Regions from separate parts of the Streptomyces sp. Je 1-369 genome, predicted to be linked through region 1. Evidence: riboswitches for the same ligand, from Rfam matches in the RefSeq annotation. Region 1 holds a riboswitch; each other region holds the start of a gene.
What was found. Region 1 has a riboswitch for cyclic di-AMP ahead of NOO62_RS02620 (C40 family peptidase). Riboswitches for the same ligand answer to the same signal wherever they lie in the genome.
Positions count from the first base shown of each region.

Region 2: it holds a riboswitch for cyclic di-AMP, as region 1 does, so the genes downstream of both, NOO62_RS39285 (transglycosylase family protein) here and NOO62_RS02620 (C40 family peptidase) in region 1, are expected to answer to the same signal.
Region 3: it holds a riboswitch for cyclic di-AMP, as region 1 does, so the genes downstream of both, NOO62_RS19040 (M23 family metallopeptidase) here and NOO62_RS02620 (C40 family peptidase) in region 1, are expected to answer to the same signal.
Region 4: it holds a riboswitch for cyclic di-AMP, as region 1 does, so the genes downstream of both, NOO62_RS29880 (M23 family metallopeptidase) here and NOO62_RS02620 (C40 family peptidase) in region 1, are expected to answer to the same signal.

Region 1 covers NZ_CP101750.1:570,439-575,248, forward strand. Annotated here, with positions in the region: partial or broken gene NOO62_RS02610 (ATP-dependent Clp protease proteolytic subunit) at 268-409, shown strand; gene NOO62_RS02615 (hypothetical protein) at 453-773, shown strand; cyclic di-AMP (ydaO/yuaA leader) riboswitch at 1,133-1,309, shown strand; gene NOO62_RS02620 (C40 family peptidase) at 1,313-1,786, shown strand; gene NOO62_RS02625 (DUF6328 family protein) at 1,868-2,440, shown strand; gene NOO62_RS02630 (ATP-binding protein) at 2,487-2,939, opposite strand; gene NOO62_RS02635 (helix-turn-helix domain-containing protein) at 3,212-4,075, shown strand; gene NOO62_RS02640 (DUF397 domain-containing protein) at 4,085-4,309, shown strand; gene NOO62_RS02645 (8-amino-7-oxononanoate synthase) at 4,342-4,810, opposite strand, start outside.
Region 2 covers NZ_CP101750.1:3,652,039-3,656,848, reverse strand. Annotated here, with positions in the region: gene NOO62_RS16575 (cytochrome P450 family protein) at 1-506, shown strand, start outside; gene NOO62_RS16570 (transglycosylase family protein) at 630-1,724, shown strand; cyclic di-AMP (ydaO/yuaA leader) riboswitch at 1,919-2,068, shown strand; partial or broken gene NOO62_RS39285 (transglycosylase family protein) at 2,073-2,468, shown strand; partial or broken gene NOO62_RS39280 (LysM peptidoglycan-binding domain-containing protein) at 2,601-2,804, shown strand; gene eno (phosphopyruvate hydratase) at 3,136-4,422, shown strand; gene NOO62_RS16555 (FtsB family cell division protein) at 4,546-4,810, shown strand, end outside.
Region 3 covers NZ_CP101750.1:4,197,291-4,202,100, reverse strand. Annotated here, with positions in the region: gene NOO62_RS19055 (alginate lyase family protein) at 1-552, shown strand, start outside; tRNA gene NOO62_RS19050 (tRNA-Met) at 599-672, shown strand; gene NOO62_RS19045 (PP2C family protein-serine/threonine phosphatase) at 835-2,049, shown strand; cyclic di-AMP (ydaO/yuaA leader) riboswitch at 2,271-2,434, shown strand; gene NOO62_RS19040 (M23 family metallopeptidase) at 2,446-3,513, shown strand; gene NOO62_RS19035 (aldo/keto reductase) at 3,599-4,543, shown strand; gene NOO62_RS19030 (PrsW family glutamic-type intramembrane protease) at 4,570-4,810, opposite strand, start outside.
Region 4 covers NZ_CP101750.1:6,609,997-6,614,806, forward strand. Annotated here, with positions in the region: gene NOO62_RS29870 (M16 family metallopeptidase) at 1-936, shown strand, start outside; gene NOO62_RS29875 (M16 family metallopeptidase) at 933-2,318, shown strand; cyclic di-AMP (ydaO/yuaA leader) riboswitch at 2,538-2,700, shown strand; gene NOO62_RS29880 (M23 family metallopeptidase) at 2,713-3,516, shown strand; gene NOO62_RS29885 (GntR family transcriptional regulator) at 3,727-4,413, shown strand; gene NOO62_RS29890 (HPr family phosphocarrier protein) at 4,561-4,810, opposite strand, start outside.

The sequences.
Region 1 (4,810 bases):
CTTGCGCACCCTGGATAGAAAAACCGCTGGTGGCGTGGCACGGGAGGGTAGTTGGGAGGAGTTTCAACGAGGTTAACCAGTCGTTGACCATCGCATGACGGTCTGCTGGGCTGCGCCATACCTGTCGATGCCCTGGGCAACTTTTCTACGCTGTGAGCGCAGCTCAAGGAGTACGTGGAACCGTTACGTCGCGCGGGGCCGCGGTGCCGGAGCGGGCGCCACGTCCATGTCGCGTTCGAACCGCGGTGTTCCGCCGCGATGCCGAACCGCGCGCGGCGGCTGTCGGAGGAGATGCTCGCGTTGCACACGGGGCGGAGCAAGGAGCAGATCGGCGCGGACATCGAGCGGGACAAGATCCTCGACGCCCCCGGCCGCCCTGGAGTACGGCCTCGTGGACCGGATCACTCCTAGGGCCTGCGTCGGGAGACGTCGCTCGCCGCCCGCGACCCGAGGTGATCCCGCCGATACCGCCGCCCGAACCGCCGCCACTGCCCGCGCCGACCCGCGCCGAGGGAGAACTGGTCGACCGTTACCTCGAGGTCGTCGACCTGCTCGGCCGGATCAATCCGGCCCGCGCCGAGCACACCTACGGCGGGCTGCGCGCCGCCCAGGCCCTCGTCGGCCGGGCGGGTGCCCTGCGCGACGCGCCGGCCCTCATGCACCAGCTGGGCGAGAGTGAAGTGCACGCGCCGACGCTCGCCCGGGCGCTGCGCGTCCTCGACGGGGAGCGCCGGGCCGAAGGAGTCACCGTGCCGCCCCCGCGCGGCGGCTGAGACACCGTCGGCCGACCGCGTCCTTCGACACCCCGACGTCCGGGGCCACTTCGAAACGGACCAGTCGGGCTACCCCGGACGGCGTACGAACAGGTCCTTCTTCGCAGGGGTGCAAGTTGCGTTCTGCGAGTACAGCACTGGCGGAATTAGGTATTCCGCTGCTGGTCGAGCGGTCGTCGGACCACCCGGCCGGGGACCGATTCCGGCAGTGTCCACCTGAACAGGTCAGTCGTGAGGAGCCTCACAAAACGCCGTTTCGGCTCGGTTTTTCGACCCATCTCGGGTCAAGATCCCTTCCGACGACAAGCCCCCGCCACAACGGCGGGGCGGTCCGGGCGGACGCCGAGTCCTGCCGCCACCCGGATGACCGGTCGACATCTGTGCAACGGCAGGAGTGGAGGACCCAGGTACGACGGGCCCGTCCGGGAAGTCCGGACGACGCCCTTGGGGTGAAGCCGCAGAGCACGACGCGGCCGGGCATCTTCGCCTGCCCGAACCCGACAGGTCATCTTTCACAGGCGGCTGACGAAGGGTTGCGCATGACCGCGCTGAATCATGTTCCGTCGCTGCTCACCAGGACCGGTGCCGCATCGGTCCTCACGCTCGCCGTCGTAGGCGGCACCGTCGTGGCCCCCGGGCTCACGTCGGAGGCCCAGGCAGCCACCCACGGGACGAAGGCGCTCAAGATCGCGGCGTCCAAGAAGGGCTCCCCGTACGGCTACGGCTCGGCGGGACCCAACCGGTTCGACTGCTCGGGGCTGACGCTCTACTCGTTCAAGAAGACGGGCAAGAAGCTGCCGCGCACCGCCGCCGCGCAGTACAACAAGACCAAGCACGTCTCCCGGTCCAAGCGGACCCGCGGCGACCTGGTGTTCTTCCACTCCGGTCGGAACGTCTACCACGTCGGGATCTACGCGGGTAACAACCGCATCTGGCACGCTCCCAAGAGGGGGGCCGTGGTGCGCCTGGAGAAGATCTGGTCCAACAGCGTCTGGTACGGCAGGGTCCGCTGACCCACCGCGGCCGGTCCGGCGCGCGCCACGCACCGTCAGGTGCCGGTGCGTGGAGTGCGCCGACGGGGATACCCGTACGGGATGTCCGACGACTATGCCTGTACCGCCCGCAACGAAACACCGCTGGAGCGCGCCGACCGCAACTTCGCGGAGCTGCTCCAGGAGCTGAGGGTGACGCAGACGGGCGTTCAGATCCTCTTCGCCTTTCTGCTCACCCTCGCCTTCAGCCCGCGCTTTCCCTCGCTGGACGCGGTGCAGCGCGGCACCTACGTCACGACGCTGCTGCTCGCGGTGCTCGCGGCGGCGCTGTTCACGGCGCCCGCCGCGCTGCACCGCTCGCTCTTCCAGCAGCGGGCCAAGCCGCTCATCGTGCGGGTGTCGTCCCGGCTCGCCGCCGTCGGGCTCGGCGTGCTGGTCCTGACACTCGCCGGTTCGGTGCTGCTCGTCGTCGATGTGACGTCAGGGCGGACCGAGGGACTCCTCGCGGGCGTGTGGACGCTGCTGGTGTGCGTCGGGCTGTGGGGCGTACTGCCACGGCTCGCGCGACGTCCCCTGGCGCGCGTCGAGGCCGCACTCGTTGAGGAGCCGGACGCCCGGCCGTCGGGGGCCCGCGGCGGAGCTCCGCGCCCGATGCGCAGGGAGCGGTGCCGGTAGCGCGCGACGCTGCGCGGCGGCCGTCCCACGGTCAGTGGGTGGCCGGTCAGTGGGTGGCGTCGCGAGGGGTGCGCCGGACCGGGGCACGCCAGGGCAGCGCGATCCACACGGTCTTGCCTCCCTCGTCGGTGGGGCTGACCGAGAGCCTGCCGCCGCATTCGGCGGCCAGCCAGCGAATGATCACCATGCCGCGGCCGTTGTCCTGCTGGACGGCTGCGGGGAGGCGCTTGGGGTAGCGCGGATGGCTGTCGGTGACGCCGATCCGCAAGTGCTCGTCACGGTCGAGTTCGACGTCGACCGTGAAGGTGGGCGACTGTCCCAGGGTGTGCTGCACTGCGTTCGTGGCGAGTTCCGAGACGATGAGTCTGATCGTGTCGGCCACCTCGGCGTCACCGGGCAGGCCCCATTCCGCGAGCACGCGCGAGACGTACTTCCGGGCGGCGGGCACCGAAGCAGGATCGCTCGGCAGGGTGACGGAGGCTTCCTGGTGGTCTGCCATGGCGGCGCTGTCCCTTTCCCACCGGGACCGGTCTCCGACCCGCGGCGGATGACTCGAGGACAGTCCCGGACTGGTGCTTCGCGCCAGCCTGCCACTCCTTGGCCGGTCACGGGTGGCGATCCACCGAGATGTGCATATATCTGTCGCTCGAAGCGGTGAACTCTGCTACGGCAGACCGTATTTGGGCGGGAGACCGGTACTTCCTCTAATCTCGCCTACTGCCCCGCCCCGCCGCTGGGAAATCCGGCGGCTCCGTCCGGAAGGAGACGGGCATGCAGTACGGCCCCGCGGTGCGCCGTCGTCAGCTCGGTGCCGAACTGCGCGCACTGCGTGTGCAAGCGGGACTCACGAGCAGCCAGGCCGCCGCTCGGGCCGGCTGGCACCAGTCCAAAGTGAGTCGCATCGAGACGGGCCGCAGCGGCGTGAAGGCCGCCGACGTGCGACTACTCCTGGAGGTGTACCAGGTACAGGACCCGCAGCTCAGCGACCTGCTCATAGCGTTCACCGGCGCCGACGACCCGGGGGCGGGGCGCCACCACTGGTGGAAGGCGTACCGCGATCTGCTGCCCGCGACCTATCGGGATTTCATCAGCCTGGAGTCGCAGGCCAGTTGGATGCGCACGCTCGAGACCACCGTGGTGCCCGGCCTGTTGCAGACACCCGCGTACGCGCGTGCGGTGACCCGGGCCGCGCTCGGCGGGCTGCCGGAGAAGCAGGTCGACGCGCTGGTCGAGGTCCGGCTCGCCCGTCAGGACGTGCTGCGCGCGGATCCGCCGCTGCGTCTGCACGTGGTCATGGACGAGGCGGTGCTGCGACGGCCGGTGGGCGGGCCTGAGGTCCTCGCCGAACAGTTGCAACGGCTACGACAGGCATCCCTTCTGCCTCATGTCGAGCTACAGGTACTGCCGTTCACCGCAGGTGAGCATGTGGGCCTGATCGGTTCTTTCGTTATTTTTTCATTTCCGGACATTGCCGATCTGGATGTGGTTGTTCTCGACCATTTGACGAGTAGCCTCTACCTCGAACGGAAAGAAGACCTCCAGGCTTACTCGGAGGCCTACTTGTCCCTTCAAGTAAAAGCGCTCTCAGCCGAGGACTCAACGGAATTCATCGCCGGGCTATGCGACGGCGCGTAAGGAGGCACCATGACCGCACTGCCTCGGTACGTACCTTCCAGCACGACACTTCGAGGTGCGCGGTGGCAGCGCAGCAGTTTCAGCAACGGAATGAACAACTGCGTCGAGGCCGCCACCCTCGACTCGGGTCCGCTGACCGGCCTGTGCGCCGTGCGTGACTCGAAGAACACGGCAGGGCCCGCCCTGCTCATCTCCCCCGGCCCCTGGGAGTCGTTCCTCAACAGCCTCCGGTAGGCGTTTCCCGGCCCCGGGCGGGGCCCGGCACGCTATCGGTGCGCACTGCGGCTGATCAACCGTACGGCACCGGCGATCTGTGCGTCGGTGAGGTCCGCGCGGGCGGTCAGCCGCAGCCTCGAGATACCGTCCGGCACCGACGGCGGCCTGAAGCACCCCACGGCCAGGCCCGCTGCCCGGCAGTCCGCCGCCCACTGGACGGCCCGCTCCGCGGACGGCGCGCGCACGGAGACGACGGCGGCGTCGGGACGAACCGCCGAGAGCCCCTCGGCCGTGAGCCGCCGATGCAGCTCGGCCGCCACCTCACGGGCCCGCGCGGCACGTTCGGGCTCACGGCGCAGCAGGCGCAGGGCGGCGAGCGCGGCACCGGCCGCGGCGGGCGCCAGACCCGTGTCGAAGATGAAGGTGCGGGCCGCGTTCACCAGGTGCTCGATGACACCGGCGGGGCCCAGCACGGCGCCGCCCTGGCTGCCGAGGGACTTGGAGAGCGTGAGGGTGGCC
Region 2 (4,810 bases), 3.1 Mb from region 1:
TCGGCAACGGGATGTACGCGCTCCTCACCCACCCCGAGCAGCGCGCCCGCCTCCAGAAGGCGCTGGCGGACGGCGACACCGGACTCCTGGAGACCGGCGTCGAGGAACTCCTCCGCTTCGACGGCCCCGTCGAGCTCGCCACCTGGCGCTTCGCGACGGAGCCGCTCACCATCGGCGGGCAGGACATCGCCGCGGGCGACCCCGTCCTCGTCGTGCTCGCCGCCGCCGACCGCGACCCCGCCCGGTTCGAGGAACCCGACACACTCGATCTTTCCCGTCGCGACAACCAACACCTCGGATACGGGCACGGAATCCACTACTGTCTCGGCGCCCCGCTCGCCCGTCTGGAGGGCCGGACCGCCCTCGCGACGCTGCTCCGGCGCCTTCCCGACCTGCAACTCGCGGCTGAACCGGGTGATTTGCGGTGGCGTGGCGGACTGATCATGCGGGGACTGCGCACCCTGCCCGTGAAGTTCACGACCGCACAGACAACGGTGTCCGACTGACGCCCCGTCACGACTGTGATGTTCACGTGATCTCCGCTGCATCGACTTGTGACAAGCGTTCGACTGCGGCTACGTTCACGACGACTTGAGCGCCCCACGCGTTCAAGTCGTCGCTGCAGTCTCGTGAAAGGCACCCGCATGCTCTCCGGCAATGGTCGTCACCGACGCCCCCGCCAGGCCCCGGCCCTCATCGTCGCGGCAGGAGTCACCGGATCAGCCATCGCCATCCCGCTCCTCGGCGCCACGAGCGCGAACGCCGCCGAGACCACGACGTGGCAGAAGCTCGCCGAGTGCGAGAGCGGCGGCGAGTGGAGCGCCAACCCCGGCAACGGCTACTACGGCGGGCTCCAGCTCTCCCAGGAGACCTGGGAGGCGTACGGCGGCCTGGACTACGCGCCGAGCGCCGACCAGGCGAGCCGGTCCCAGCAGATCGCCGTCGCCGAGCAGGTCCTCGACGCCAAGGGCACCGCCGCGTGGCCGAGCTGCGCCCCGATCGCCGGTCTCACCCAGGACGGCGCCGCGGCGGACGTGGATCCGGGCGCCCCGATCACGCCGAAGCCCACCGAGCCGTCGGACTCCACGGGCTCCGACAAGGGCGGCAAGGACGACAAGGGCGACAAGGACCCCTCCGGCAAGGACAAGGGCGAGGGCAAGGGCGAGAAGGCGGACAAGCCGTCCGATGACGCCTCCGACGGCGCCTCCGATCCGGAGAAGCCCTCCGACGACGCGAGCGACACGCCCGGCTCCGGCAAGGACTCCCGAGACAAGAATCACGACGAGTCCGACGAAAAGGGCGACAAGGGCGGTAAGGACGGCAAGGGCGAAGCCGACGCCAACAAGGGTGACTCCGGCAAGTCGGGCGACGAAGACGCCACTTCGCCCACGCCCGAGAACTCGACCGACCCGGCCGACGACGCGGACGGCTCCGCGGATCCCTCCGCGGACCCCTCCGCGGGCCGTCACCGCGGCGACCGCGCGGACGAGAGCGAGAGCGCCGACGGTCGGTCAGGACGCCACGCCTCGCGCGGCGAGAAGCGCTCCGGCAAGGTCGCCGACGGGACGTACACCGTGCGCTCCGGAGACAACCTCTCGGTCATCGCGGACGACCTCGGCGTCGACGGCGGATGGCACGAGCTCTACACCGAGAACAAGAAGACCGTCGGCACGGACCCGGACCTCATTCTCCCCGGTCAGAGCCTCGATCTGGGCGAAAAGTAACGGAAGTTGACGAAGCGTCGGGTGGGGATTTCACGCCGTATGTCTGGTTTGGCGCAAGTGAGAGATGGGTCTCAGAAGCCCTGATCGTCTTTGAAATTCAGGCGAATGCGTGATTACCGTCGTCACCGCTCGCCACTGGTGGGCCCCGCCGGTCGGTACGCCGAATCCTGCCAACGGCCGGACGGGAACAGTCGTCGCTTTGAGCGCCGTAGGCAGGAGCGGGGGACCCAGGTAAGTGCCGCGTCATGCGGCTAGGGGTGAAGCCGCACTCGAAGGAGTGCGGCCGGGCAACCACATCGGCCCGAACCCGACAGCTCACCTCGCAGGCGTCGGTGAGGGGATCTACGCATGCTGTTTTCCAGCAAGGGCAAGCACCGTCGTCCGTCCAAGGCCACCCGTGTCGTCACGCTCGCCGGCGTCACCGGTGCCGCCGTCGCCGCCCCGCTGATGGCCGCCGGTTCCGCCTCGGCCGCCACCACCTCCGAGTGGGACGCCGTCGCGCAGTGCGAGTCCGGCGGCAACTGGTCCATCAACACCGGCAACGGCTACTACGGCGGCGTGCAGTTCTCCGCCTCCACGTGGTCCGCGTACGGCGGCACGAAGTACGCGCCGACCGCCGACAAGGCCTCCAAGGCCCAGCAGATCGAGATCGCCGAGAAGGTCCTCGCGGGCCAGGGCAAGGGTGCCTGGCCGAGCTGCGGCGTCGGCCTCTCGGGCGCCTCGCCCAACAGCGGCGGCTCGCAGGAGCAGGCCCCGCAGCAGCAGGCCCCGCAGCAGCAGGCCCCGCAGCAGCAGGCCGCGCCGAAGCCGCAGCAGACGCAGCAGCAGGCCGCCCCGCAGCAGCAGGCCGCGCCCAAGCCGCAGCCGCAGACCGAGTCCAAGAAGACCGTCGAGACCCCGACCGGCAAGACGGTCAAGAAGGGCGACGGCGAGTACAAGGTCAAGACGGGGGACACCCTGTCGAAGATCGCCGAGGCGAAGCACGTCAAGGGCGGCTGGCACAAGGTCTACAAGCTCAACGGCGACATCATCGACAACGCCGACATGATCTACCCGGGCCAGCAGCTCCACCTGAGCTGACCCATTCGGTCACGGCCGTGCCTCGGCGGACGCACGGCCGTACCCCCCGTCCCCACGGGCTCCCCGCCCCGGTGCGCGTATCCCCCGTACGCACCGGGGCGGGGTCATGTCCGCACCCGTTCCCGCCGCCGCTGCCGCCCCTCTTGTTCGCTACTAGCGAGTAGAGAACATGGTCTTACGCCCTGTTTCCGCGCCATATGGCCTTTGTGCCGTCCCAGGGGACGGGCGGTCGGCTGGCCGAAGGCCCGGAGCCGGTTAGGCTCAGGAGGCGCAGGGCCGAAGCGGTCTGTCCAATCGCGTATTCGCGTCACACTCCCAGAAGGAGATGCTCGTGCCGTCCATCGACGTCGTCGTAGCCCGGGAAATCCTGGACTCCCGAGGCAACCCCACGGTCGAGGTCGAGGTCGGCCTCGACGACGGCAGCACCGGTCGTGCCGCCGTTCCGTCCGGTGCCTCCACCGGTGCCTTCGAGGCCATCGAACTCCGTGACGGTGACCCCAACCGTTACCAGGGCAAGGGTGTCGAGAAGGCAGTCCTCGCCGTCATCGAGCAGATCGGCCCGGAGCTCGTCGGCTACGACGCCACCGAGCAGCGCCTGATCGACCAGGCCATGTTCGACCTGGACGCCACCGACAACAAGGGCTCGCTCGGCGCCAACGCCATCCTCGGCGTCTCGCTCGCCGTCGCGCACGCCGCCTCCGAGGCCAGCGACCTGCCGCTGTTCCGCTACCTCGGCGGCCCGAACGCGCACCTGCTGCCCGTTCCGATGATGAACATCCTGAACGGCGGGTCGCACGCCGACTCGAACGTCGACATCCAGGAATTCATGATCGCCCCGATCGGCGCGGAGTCCTTCTCCGAGGCGCTGCGCTGGGGCACCGAGGTCTACCACACCCTCAAGAAGGTCCTGAAGGACAAGGGTCTGTCGACCGGCCTCGGCGACGAGGGCGGCTTCGCCCCGAACCTGGACTCCAACCGCGCCGCGCTCGACCTCATCCTCGAGGCCATCAAGCAGGCCGGTTACGTCCCCGGGGAGCAGATCGCCCTCGCCCTCGACGTCGCCGCCTCCGAGTTCTACAAGGACGGCACGTACTCCTTCGAGGGCAAGGACCGCTCGGCCGCCGAGATGACCGAGTACTACGCGGAGCTCGTCGCCTCGTACCCGCTCGTCTCCATCGAGGACCCGCTGTTCGAGGACGACTGGGCCGGCTGGAACGCCATCACCGAGAAGCTCGGCGACAAGGTGCAGCTCGTCGGCGACGACCTGTTCGTCACCAACCCCGAGCGTCTGGCCCGCGGCATCGAGGAGAACTCGGCCAACGCCCTGCTCGTCAAGGTCAACCAGATCGGTTCGCTGACCGAGACCCTCGACGCCGTCGAGATGGCCCAGCGCAGCGGCTTCAAGTGCATGATGTCGCACCGCTCCGGCGAGACCGAGGACGTCACCATCGCCGACCTCGCCGTCGCCACGAACTGCGGCCAGATCAAGACCGGCGCCCCGGCCCGCTCCGAGCGCGTCGCCAAGTACAACCAGCTCCTGCGCATCGAGGAGATCCTCGACGACGCGGCGGTCTACGCGGGCCGGAGCGCCTTCCCGCGGTTCCGCTCCACGGACTGATGAGCACAGCAAGGGCTGAACTCACGTAGCCACGTGGTTACCTACGTCCCCGCACGCGGTCCCGTACCGTGTGCGGGGACGTACGTACGTGTAAGCGCCGCGCAGCTCTGGGGAGGCGGAACCATGGCCAAGGCCGGGACCAAGGACCGGTTCTCCACCGCGACCCGCCTGCGACTGCTCGGCGAGCAGACCGCCGAGCGCGTCTACCGCTCCCAGACCAAGCGCCAGGCGCGCCGCTCCCGGCTCACCGGCCGCGCCGCGCTCCTCGCGCTCGTGCTCTGCTCCCTGGTCGTCGCCCTCGCGTATCCGATGCGGCAGTACGTGTCGCAGCGCGCCGAGATCGACGACCTGCGCCGGCAGCAGGCCGAGCACCGGGCGGACGTCGAGA
Region 3 (4,810 bases), 3.6 Mb from region 1:
AGCATGGCCGTCTTCCTCGACGACCACGCCACGTTCGAGAAGGCCGTGCAGCACTTCAGGACGCGCGTGCCCGCGTACTTCTACCTGGAGTCCGACGGGAAGCTGCCCGTCTCCCCGGCGGGCAGCGGCATCGACACCGCCGCCGAGCTGAAGAAGTACTGGTTCGGGCAGGGCACGTACGCCGACGGGCTCTCCCAGGAGACGTGCCGCAACTTCAAGCACGCAAGCTACTCGCTCGCCGCCACCTCGCACCTGGCGGAGACCGCCCGGCACCAGGGCGTCGACCTGTACGGGGAGGTCAGGGACCGGCTCCGGGCGGCCTTCGAGTTCCACTCCAAGTACCAGCTGGGCGCGGCGGCGCCCGCCTGGCTGTGCGGCGGCAGGGTGCGGCGCGACATGGGACCCGACACGGAGGTCGGCCTCAGCCACCTGCGGGGACGGCTGAAGCTGGACATGCCGCAGACCGAGAAGTACACGCGGGAGCGGCGGCCCGAGGGGACGGATGGCCTCTTCGTCGCCTGGGAGACCCTCACGCACGCCGACAGCGCGTAAGTGGTTCGACGCACCCCTTCGGATGGCGTAGAGTTGTGTTTACCGACGCGGGGTGGAGCAGCTCGGTAGCTCGCTGGGCTCATAACCCAGAGGTCGCAGGTTCAAATCCTGTCCCCGCTACTGAAGGCCTGAGGCCGGGAAGCATCAGCTTCCCGGCCTCAGGTGTTTTTCCGTCCGTGACCGCTCCCCGTCCGTGACCGCTTCCCGGCCGTGACCGCTCCCCGTCCGTAACCCGGTCGGCCCACACCAAGTCGCACCCTCCCGCCGCTGCGGGAACCCTGAATGCAGCGCGGTGATGGGCGCGGAGTCGGCGGGAGACAAGCGGTGGGGCAGCGAGGAGAAGCCGACGAAAGGGGGGCCGGCGGGGCCACCGGGCCCGAGCGGGCGTTCGTCCGGGTCCTGCCGCTCCTGCTCCTCGTCGTCGGCGTCGTGTACGACGCGTCGACCCCGTCGGAGTTCACCGCGTCCCCCCTCTTCACCGCCGCACCCCTCATCGCCGCCCCCTTCTACTCGCGGCTCAGCACCGTCCTGACCGGCGTCGCCGCCACCGCCGCCGTCCTCTTCCTGCACTACGGCAGCACCATCAGCAGCCAGGTCGAGGCCGTCACCGAGGTGGTCACCGTGGTGACCGTCGCCGCGCTCGCCATCGTCATCAACCGTGTCGTGCGGCGCAGCAACGACCGGCTCGCCATCGCCCGCTCCATCTCCGAGGCCACCCAGCGCGCCGTGCTGCCCGAACCGGATCCGCGGATCGGCGGGCTCGACTTCGCGGCGCGGTACGAGGCGGCGCAGGCCGACGCGTTCATCGGGGGTGATTTGTACGCCGTACAGGACACCCCGCACGGCGTACGGCTCATCGTCGGCGACGTACGCGGAAAAGGCATGGGCGCCGTCGCGGCCGTCGCCGTCGTCATCGGCGCCTTCCGGGAGGCCGCCGAGCAGGAGGCCACCCTGGAGGCGGTCGCGCAGCGCCTGGAGCGGGCGCTCGCCCGCGAGGGCACCCGGCGCGACGGCCTTGACGCGTTCGAGGGGTTCACCACCGCGGTCCTCGCCGAGATCCGGCACGGCGAGGGCGCCGTACGGCTGGTGAACCGCGGGCACCCGCCGCCGCTGCTGCTGCGCGGCGACGGGCGGCTCTGCGTCCTGTCGGCGAGCGAACCCGCGCTGCCGCTCGGCATGGGCGACCTCGGGGCCTGGCCGGACCGCGCGGACGAGACGGAGCTCCCGCCCGGCGCGCTGCTGCTCTTCTACACGGACGGCCTCTCGGAGGCGCGCAACGCGGCGGGGGAGTTCTACGATCCCGCCGCCCGGCTCGGCGGGCGGATCTTCCCGGGCCGGAGCGGCCCGCACGCGCTCCTTGCCGCGCTCGCGGGGGAGGTGCGGCGGCACACCGGGGGTGGCATGACGGACGACATGGCGCTGCTCGCGGTGCGGCGCCCCACCGCGGGGGAACCGGACGGCACGACCGGAGCTCCGGGTGTCACGGCCGGTGATTGAAGTGCACCGCTCCGCATAACAACTGACGCTCTGTCAAGGGAATGTGAAGTTCCGGTGTTTAGTGATCTGGGGTCAACTCGCCCCGTTGCGCCCCTTCGTGTCCTGTTACGTACACCCGATGAGCGTTAACGATCAACCGGAACAGCTTGGAATACCGACCCGCTGTCTATTAACGTTCGATAACGCAGCGCGGTCGTCCCAGCCGTCACTAGAGACGGCTCCGCGCGCACGCGCCTAATCCCGCAAGGGAGCCGGGGAACCACCAACATGGGGTGAATCGGGCCTCTGCGCATCCGTGCACTCGTGCACCCGTGCCAGGTGTTCGTAGGAGACCTTCCTGCTCCGAACCCGTCAGCTAACCCGGTAGGCGAGAAGGAAGGAAAGGAGTGCGCCCCAGTGGCGTCCAACCGGCCTGCCCCCCAAGCCGTGTACGTTCCGAATGACGACGACTTCGGTTCGTACGACGAGAGCTCCTTCGAAGAGTGGAACCCCACCGAGGAGTCCGTCCGTCCCGTCCGCGGCAGGCACCGTGTGCACAAGAAGGGCGGCGGCGGACTCGCCCGCAGCTCCACCGTGCTCGGCGTGGGCGTCATCGCCGCCGTCGGCGCGGGCGGCATAGCCACCGCGCAGGACGGCAAGCCGCCGGTCTCCATATCGATGCCCGACCTGGGCGCGGTCACCGACTCGCTGCCCGAGGCCGAGTCGCTGCCGGGCGTGGGCTCGTTGATGTCCGACGACGCCGCCGCGGACACCACCGTCGCCGCCTCGGCCCCCCTCACCGCCGCGGGCGTCAGCACCGCCGACGCGGAGCAGGGCACCGCCGACGCGGGCGAGGCCCTGCGCGCCCGCATCATGCAGCAGGCCGAGAACCAGCAGAACCAGGCGGACAGCGCCGTGCGGACCGCGGCGGAGGACGCCGCCGTCAAGAAGGCCGCCGAAGAGGCGGCCGCGCAGCAGAAGGCCGCCGAGCAGGAGGCGGACGCCGAGGCCGCCGCCAAGAAGAAGAAGGCGGAGGAGGCCCGGAAGGCGAAGGCCGAGGCCGCGCGCCTGGCCAAGCTCGCCAAGAGCTTCGTCATCCCCACCTCCTCGTACACCCTCACCTCGCACTTCGGCGACGCGGGCTCCATGTGGTCCTCCGGCCACCACACCGGCCTGGACTTCGCGGCGCCCACGGGCACCCCGCTGAAGGCCGTGCACACCGGCACCGTCAAGGAGGCCGGCTGGGCGGGCGCGTACGGCTACCGCACCGTGCTCGAACTCGAGGACGGCACGGAGGTCTGGTACTGCCACCAGTCCTCGCTCAACGTCAGCGCGGGCCAGAAGGTCTCCACGGGTGACGTCATCGGCCGCGTCGGCGCGACCGGCAACGTCACGGGGCCGCACCTCCACATGGAGGTCCACACGCCGGGCGGCTCGGGGATCGACCCGCTCGGGTGGCTGCAGAGCAAGGGCCTCAATCCCTGATCGCGCTCTTGCGGGGTTCGGTCCGGCCGCGAGTTCGATGTGGCCTGCACGGAATTCCGTCTCCGGTGGGGGCGTTGAGGAGCACATGACTTCTCTTCGCCCACTCGGCTCCTCCGACCTCGAGGTCTTCCCGCTCTCCCTCGGCGGCAACGTCTTCGGCTGGACCGCGGACCGGGCGGCGTCCTTCGCCGTCCTCGACGCCTACACCGCGGCAGGCGGCAACTTCATCGACACCGCCGACGCGTACTCGGCCTGGGTCGACGGCAACAAGGGCGGCGAGTCCGAGACCCTCATCGGAGAGTGGCTCGCCGGGCGCGGCAACCGCTCCGACGTCGTCGTGGCCACCAAGGTCGGCTCCCACCCCGACTACAAGGGCCTGTCCGCCGCCACCATCAAGGGCGGCGCCGACGCGTCGCTGCGGCGCCTCGGCACGGACTACATCGACCTCTACTACACCCACTTCGACGACACGTCGGTGCCCGTGGAGGAGATCATCGGCGCGCTCGACGAGCTGGTGCGGGCGGGCAAGGTGCGGGCGATCGCCGCCTCCAACATCTCCCCCGAGCGGCTCCAGGAGTCCCTCGACGTCTCCGACCGCGAGGGCCTCGCGCGCTACGTCGCGCTGCAACCGCACTACAACCTCGTCTCCCGCGACACCTACGAGGGCCCCCTACAGGAAGTCGCCTCCCGTTCCGGCCTCGCGGCCGTCCCCTACTTCGGGCTCGCGGCGGGCTTCCTCACAGGCAAGTACCGCGCGGGCGCACACGTCGAGAGCGCGCGCAGCTCGGGGGTCGAGGCGTACGTGGGGACGGAGCGGGGCGATCGCGTACTCGCCGCCCTCGACGAGATCGCGCAGGAGCACGGGGCGCAGGTCCCGACCGTGGCCCTGGCCTGGCTCGCGGCACAGCCCACCGTGGCGGCGCCGATCGCCTCCGCGCGGACGGTGGAGCAGCTGCCGGCGCTGCTCGCGGTGGCGGATCTCGAGCTGACGGAGGCGGAGGTCGCGGCGCTGAACGCGGCGTCCGCGTAAGGGCAGGCTCAGGGGCTCTAGGGGCTCTAGGGGCGGTAGGGGTTGTACGTCGTGGTCGGGTAGCCGTAGGCCGGGTAGGGCTGCGGGGGCCCGTAGGGGAGCGGGGCGTGCGGAGGCCGGTCGCCGTACGTCCCGTACGGCGCGGGGGTTCCGTACGGCGCGGGTGTCCCGTACATGCCGTACGGCGGCGGTACGGGTGGCATGGCCGGTGCCGTCGCCTGTGCCGCGTACGCGAGGGCGGGGCGGGCCGGTTCGCGGCGCTCCCAC
Region 4 (4,810 bases), 6.0 Mb from region 1:
CGCGACGTCGTCAAGAACGAGCGCCGCCAGCGCTACGACAACGTTCCCTACGGAACGGCCTTCGAGAGGCTCACCGCTCTCTCGTACCCGGAGGGCCACCCTTACCACCACACGCCGATCGGCTCCATGGCCGACCTGGACGCGGCCACCCTGGACGACGCACGCGCGTTCTTCCGCACGTACTACGCGCCCAACAACGCGGTCCTCTCGGTCGTCGGCGACATCGACCCCGAGCAGACGCTTGCCTGGGTCGAGAAGTACTTCGGGTCGATTCCCGGCCACGACGGCAAGCAGCCGCCGCGCGACGGCTCGCTGCCCGAGCGCATCGGCAAGGAGCTGCGCGAGGTCATCGAGGAGGAGGTCCCGGCCCGCGCCCTGATGGCCGCCTACCGCCTCCCGGAGGACGGCACGCGCGCGTGCGACGCGGCCGACCTCGCCCTCACCGTCCTCGGCAGCGGCGAGTCCTCCCGGCTCTACAACCGGCTCGTGCGCAGGGACCGCACCGCGGTCGCCGCGGGCTTCGGTCTGCTGCGTCTCGCCGGGGCGCCCTCGCTCGGCTGGCTGGACGTGAAGACGTCGGGTGACGTCGAGGTGCCCGTCATCGAGGCCGCCGTCGACGAGGAGCTGGCCCGCTTCGCCGCGGAGGGCCCCACTCCGGAGGAGATGGAGCGCGCCCAGGCACAGCTGGAGCGCGAGTGGCTCGACCGGCTCGGCACGGTCGCCGGCCGCGCCGACGAACTGTGCCGGTACGCGGTCCTGTTCGGCGACCCGCAGCTCGCCCTGACGGCCGTCCAGCGCGTCCTCGACATCACCGCGGAGGAGGTCCAGGAGGTCGCCGCGGCCCGCCTGCGCCCCGACAACCGCGCGGTGCTCGTGTACGAGCCCGTGGAAGGCGCCGACGAGCGTGCCGAGGAAGAAGAGGAGGCGGCGAAGTGACCGAGGCCGCGACGATGCAGTTCCACCCCCAGCCCCAGGCCGGCACCGCCAAGCCCTGGGCCTTCCCCGCCCCCGAGCGCGGCACGCTGCCCAACGGCCTGACCGTCCTGCGCTGCAACCGCCCCGGCCAGCAGGTCGCCGCCGTAGAGGTCCACCTCGAAGCGCCCCTGGACGCCGAACCGGAGGGCCTGGACGGCGTCGCCACCATCATGGCGCGGGCCTTCAACGAGGGCACCGACAAGCACGACGCGGAGGAGTTCGCCGCCGAGCTCGACCGCTGCGGCGCGACCCTCGACGCGCACGCCGACCACCCGGGCGTGCGGGTCTCCCTGGAGGTGCCGGTCTCCCGACTCCCGAAGGCGCTCGGCCTGCTCGCCGACGCACTGCGGGCCCCCGCCTTCGCGGACAGCGAGATCGAGCGGCTCGTACGCAACCGCCTGGACGAGCTCCCGCACGAGGCCGCCAACCCGGCGCGGCGCGCCGCCAAGGAGCTCTCCCGGCAGCTGTTCCCGCCGACGTCGCGCATGTCGCGCCCGCGCCAGGGCACCGAGGAGACGGTCACGGCCATCGACTCGGCGGCGGTGCGTGCCTTCTACGAGAAGTTCGTCCGCCCGGCCACGGCCACCCTGGTCGTGGTCGGCGACCTCGAGGGCACCGACCTGGACGCCATCCTCACGGACACCGTCGGCGCCTGGACCGGTTCCCCGGGCGAGCCGCGCCCGGTGCCGCCGGTGACCGCCGACGACCGCGGCCGCATCGTCATCGTGGACCGTCCCGGAGCGGTCCAGACGCAGCTGCTGATCGGCCGGGTCGGCGCCGACCGGCACGACCGCGTCTGGCCGGCCCAGGTCCTCGGCACGTACTGCCTGGGCGGCACCCTCACCTCGCGCTTGGACCGTGTCCTGCGCGAGGAGAAGGGATACACCTACGGTGTACGGGCGTTCAGCCAGGTCCTGCGCTCCGCCCCGGACGGGACGGGCGCCGCGATGCTCGCCATCAGCGGCTCCGTGGACACCCCGAACACGGGACCGGCGCTCGACGACCTCTGGAAGGTGCTGCGCACCCTCGCCGCCGAGGGGCTCACCGACGCCGAGCGTGACGTGGCCGTGCAGAACCTGGTGGGCGTGGCGCCGCTCAAGTACGAGATGGCGGCTTCCGTGGCGGCGACGCTCGCCGACCAGGTCGAGCAGAACCTGCCGGACGACTTCCAGGCGCAGCTGTACCGGCAGCTGGCCGCCACGGGCACCGTGGAGGCCACTGCGGCCGTCGTGAACGCCTTCCCGGACGACCGGCTGGTGACGGTCCTGGTCGGGGACGCCGCGCAGATCGAGGAGCCCGTCAGGGCGCTCGGGATCGGCGAAGTGAGCGTCGTCACCGGCTGAGTGGCGGCAGCGACCGCGCTGAGCCACAGTCAGGACGCATCGCGACCCCGGTGACCCGTTTCGGTCACCGGGGTCCTCATATGTCCGGATTCATATAGTGGTTGCCTGTCTGGCGTGTGGCGTGCGCTACAAAAGTCGCGTTCTGTTTGTCGAATGAAAGACGCCCCGCTTAGCGTCGACCCGGCTGTCCGTCGCGCAGTACGCCGCATCCGCGGCACCGGGCAGTCATCGCCGAGTCCCCGTACGGCGCGAGCCAGGGGAGCCGGGGACCCACATGTCCCCTGGGGTGAATCGGGAACCTTGCCGTGAGGCGAGGGACTCGTAGGAGACCTTCCTGCTCCGAACCCGTCAGCTAACCCGGTAGGCGAGAGGGAAGGAAAGGAACACCCGCCACATGGCGTTCACCCGTGCCACCGGGAAGCACCGTCGTCCGAGCCGCATGACGCGGACCACCGCGAACGTCGCGGGTGTCGCGGCGCTCACCACCACCGGTGTCATCGGAGGCCTCGCAGGCCCCGCGCTCGCCGCCGCCGACGAAGCGGCCGTGGAGCACACCGGACTCACCCAGGCGATATCCGTCGGTGACTCGCTCGCCGAGAGCATCGACGCGCAGGCCGCCGCGCAGCGCCAGGCCGCCGACGACGCCGCTGCCGCCAAGAAGGCCGAAGAGGCAGCCAAGAAGAAGGCCGCCGAGGAGAAGCGCAAGGCCGACGCCGAGGCCAAGGCGAAGGCCAAGAAGGAGCGCGAGGCCAAGGAGCGCGCCGCCCGCGAGGCCGAGCGCAAGCGCCTGAACACCTACGTCTCCCCGGTCTCCGGCTCGTACGTCTCCACGGGCTACCAGACCGGCGGCGCCATGTGGTCCTCCGGCAGCCACACCGGTGTCGACTTCCACGCCGCGTCCGGCACCTCGGTCCACGCGGTCGGCTCCGGCACCGTCGTCGAGGCCGGCTGGGGCGGTGCCTACGGCAACAACGTGGTCATCAAGATGAACGACGGCACGTACACCCAGTACGGCCACATGTCGTCCCTCGGTGTCACCGTCGGCCAGACGGTCACCCCGGGCCAGCAGATCGGCCTCTCCGGGTCCACCGGCAACTCCAGCGGCCCGCACCTCCACTTCGAGGCCCGCACCGGCGCGGACTACGGCTCGGACATCGACCCGGTCTCGTACCTCCGCTCGCACGGCGTCAACGTCTGACCGACGCGGCCCCCGCAGCGGCCAAGCACCGAACCGAAAGCCCCGGCTCCTCGTGAGCCGGGGCTTTCGGCGTTCCGGGCCGCCGTGTTCTTGGCCAAAAGATATCCATGAATTCCGTCCCGCCGTCGGAAATCCCGGCGCCCTGCAATAGAGTCACGGAACGAGCGTCGGTCGACCGCGTTGCGCGGGGATCAAAGCGGAGGTCCGGTCATGCGCGTTCCCGCGCACTCGGTATGCACGGCCATTCGGGACGACATAGTCGCCGGTGTGTACGAAAGGGGCGGCAAGCTCACCGAGGAACTCCTCGCGCGGCGCTACGGAGTCTCCCGCGTCCCCGTGCGCGAGGCTCTGCGCACGCTGGAGGCCGAGGGCTTCGTCGTCACCCGCAGACACGCGGGCGCGTGTGTCGCCGAGCCGACGGAGCAGGAAGCCGCGGACCTCCTGGAGGTCCGGACGCTGCTCGAACCGCTCGCCGCGGCCCGCGCCGCGCAGCGCCGCACGGACGCACACCTGAAAGTCCTGCGCGGACTTGTCAGGCTGGGCCAGGAGCGCACGAGGAGGGGTTGTGGGGAGGATCTGCGCTCGCTGGGCGGCTGGTTCCACGAGACGCTGGCCCAGGCGTCGGGCAGCCCCGGCCTCACGGCGCTGCTCACCCCGCTGCGGCACAAGATCGCCTGGATGTACGTCGTCGAGCCCTCGGCGGCGCCGGGCGAGTCCTGGTCCGAGCACGCGGCGATCGTCGACGCGGTCGCCCGCCGGGACGCGCAACGGGCGAGGGCGCTCACGGCGGCGCACGTCGAACGGACGCGTGCGTCCCACCGGTTGCGCCCCGCGCGCCGGGGCGGCCATGTGAGGGATTCGCAACATGCCGTAAACAATATGAGCCTCCGCAATTAACGGAGGCGCCGTATGTGAATGCCCGACGATGTGCGCGAATTGATTGGCTTATTCAGGACCGTACCGGCTTATTCAGGACCGTACATACGTCGATGGGGTCACCCGGAATTCCGGGTGACCCCATCGACGTAATGCGAGGAACGTGTCCTAGACCGTCTCCGGAAGCTCCTCGAGCCCCTCGGCGACCAGCTTCGCCAGACGGTCGAGGGCGGCGTCGGCACCCTCGGCGTCGGAGGCGAGCACGATCTCTTCGCCGCCCTGGGCGCCCAGACCGAGCACCGCGAGCATCGAAGCCGCGTTGACCGGGTTGCCGTCGGCCTTGGCGATCGTCACGGGGACGCCGGCGGCCGTGGCCGCGCGGACGAAGATGGAGGCGGGTCGGGCGTGAAGGCCCTCG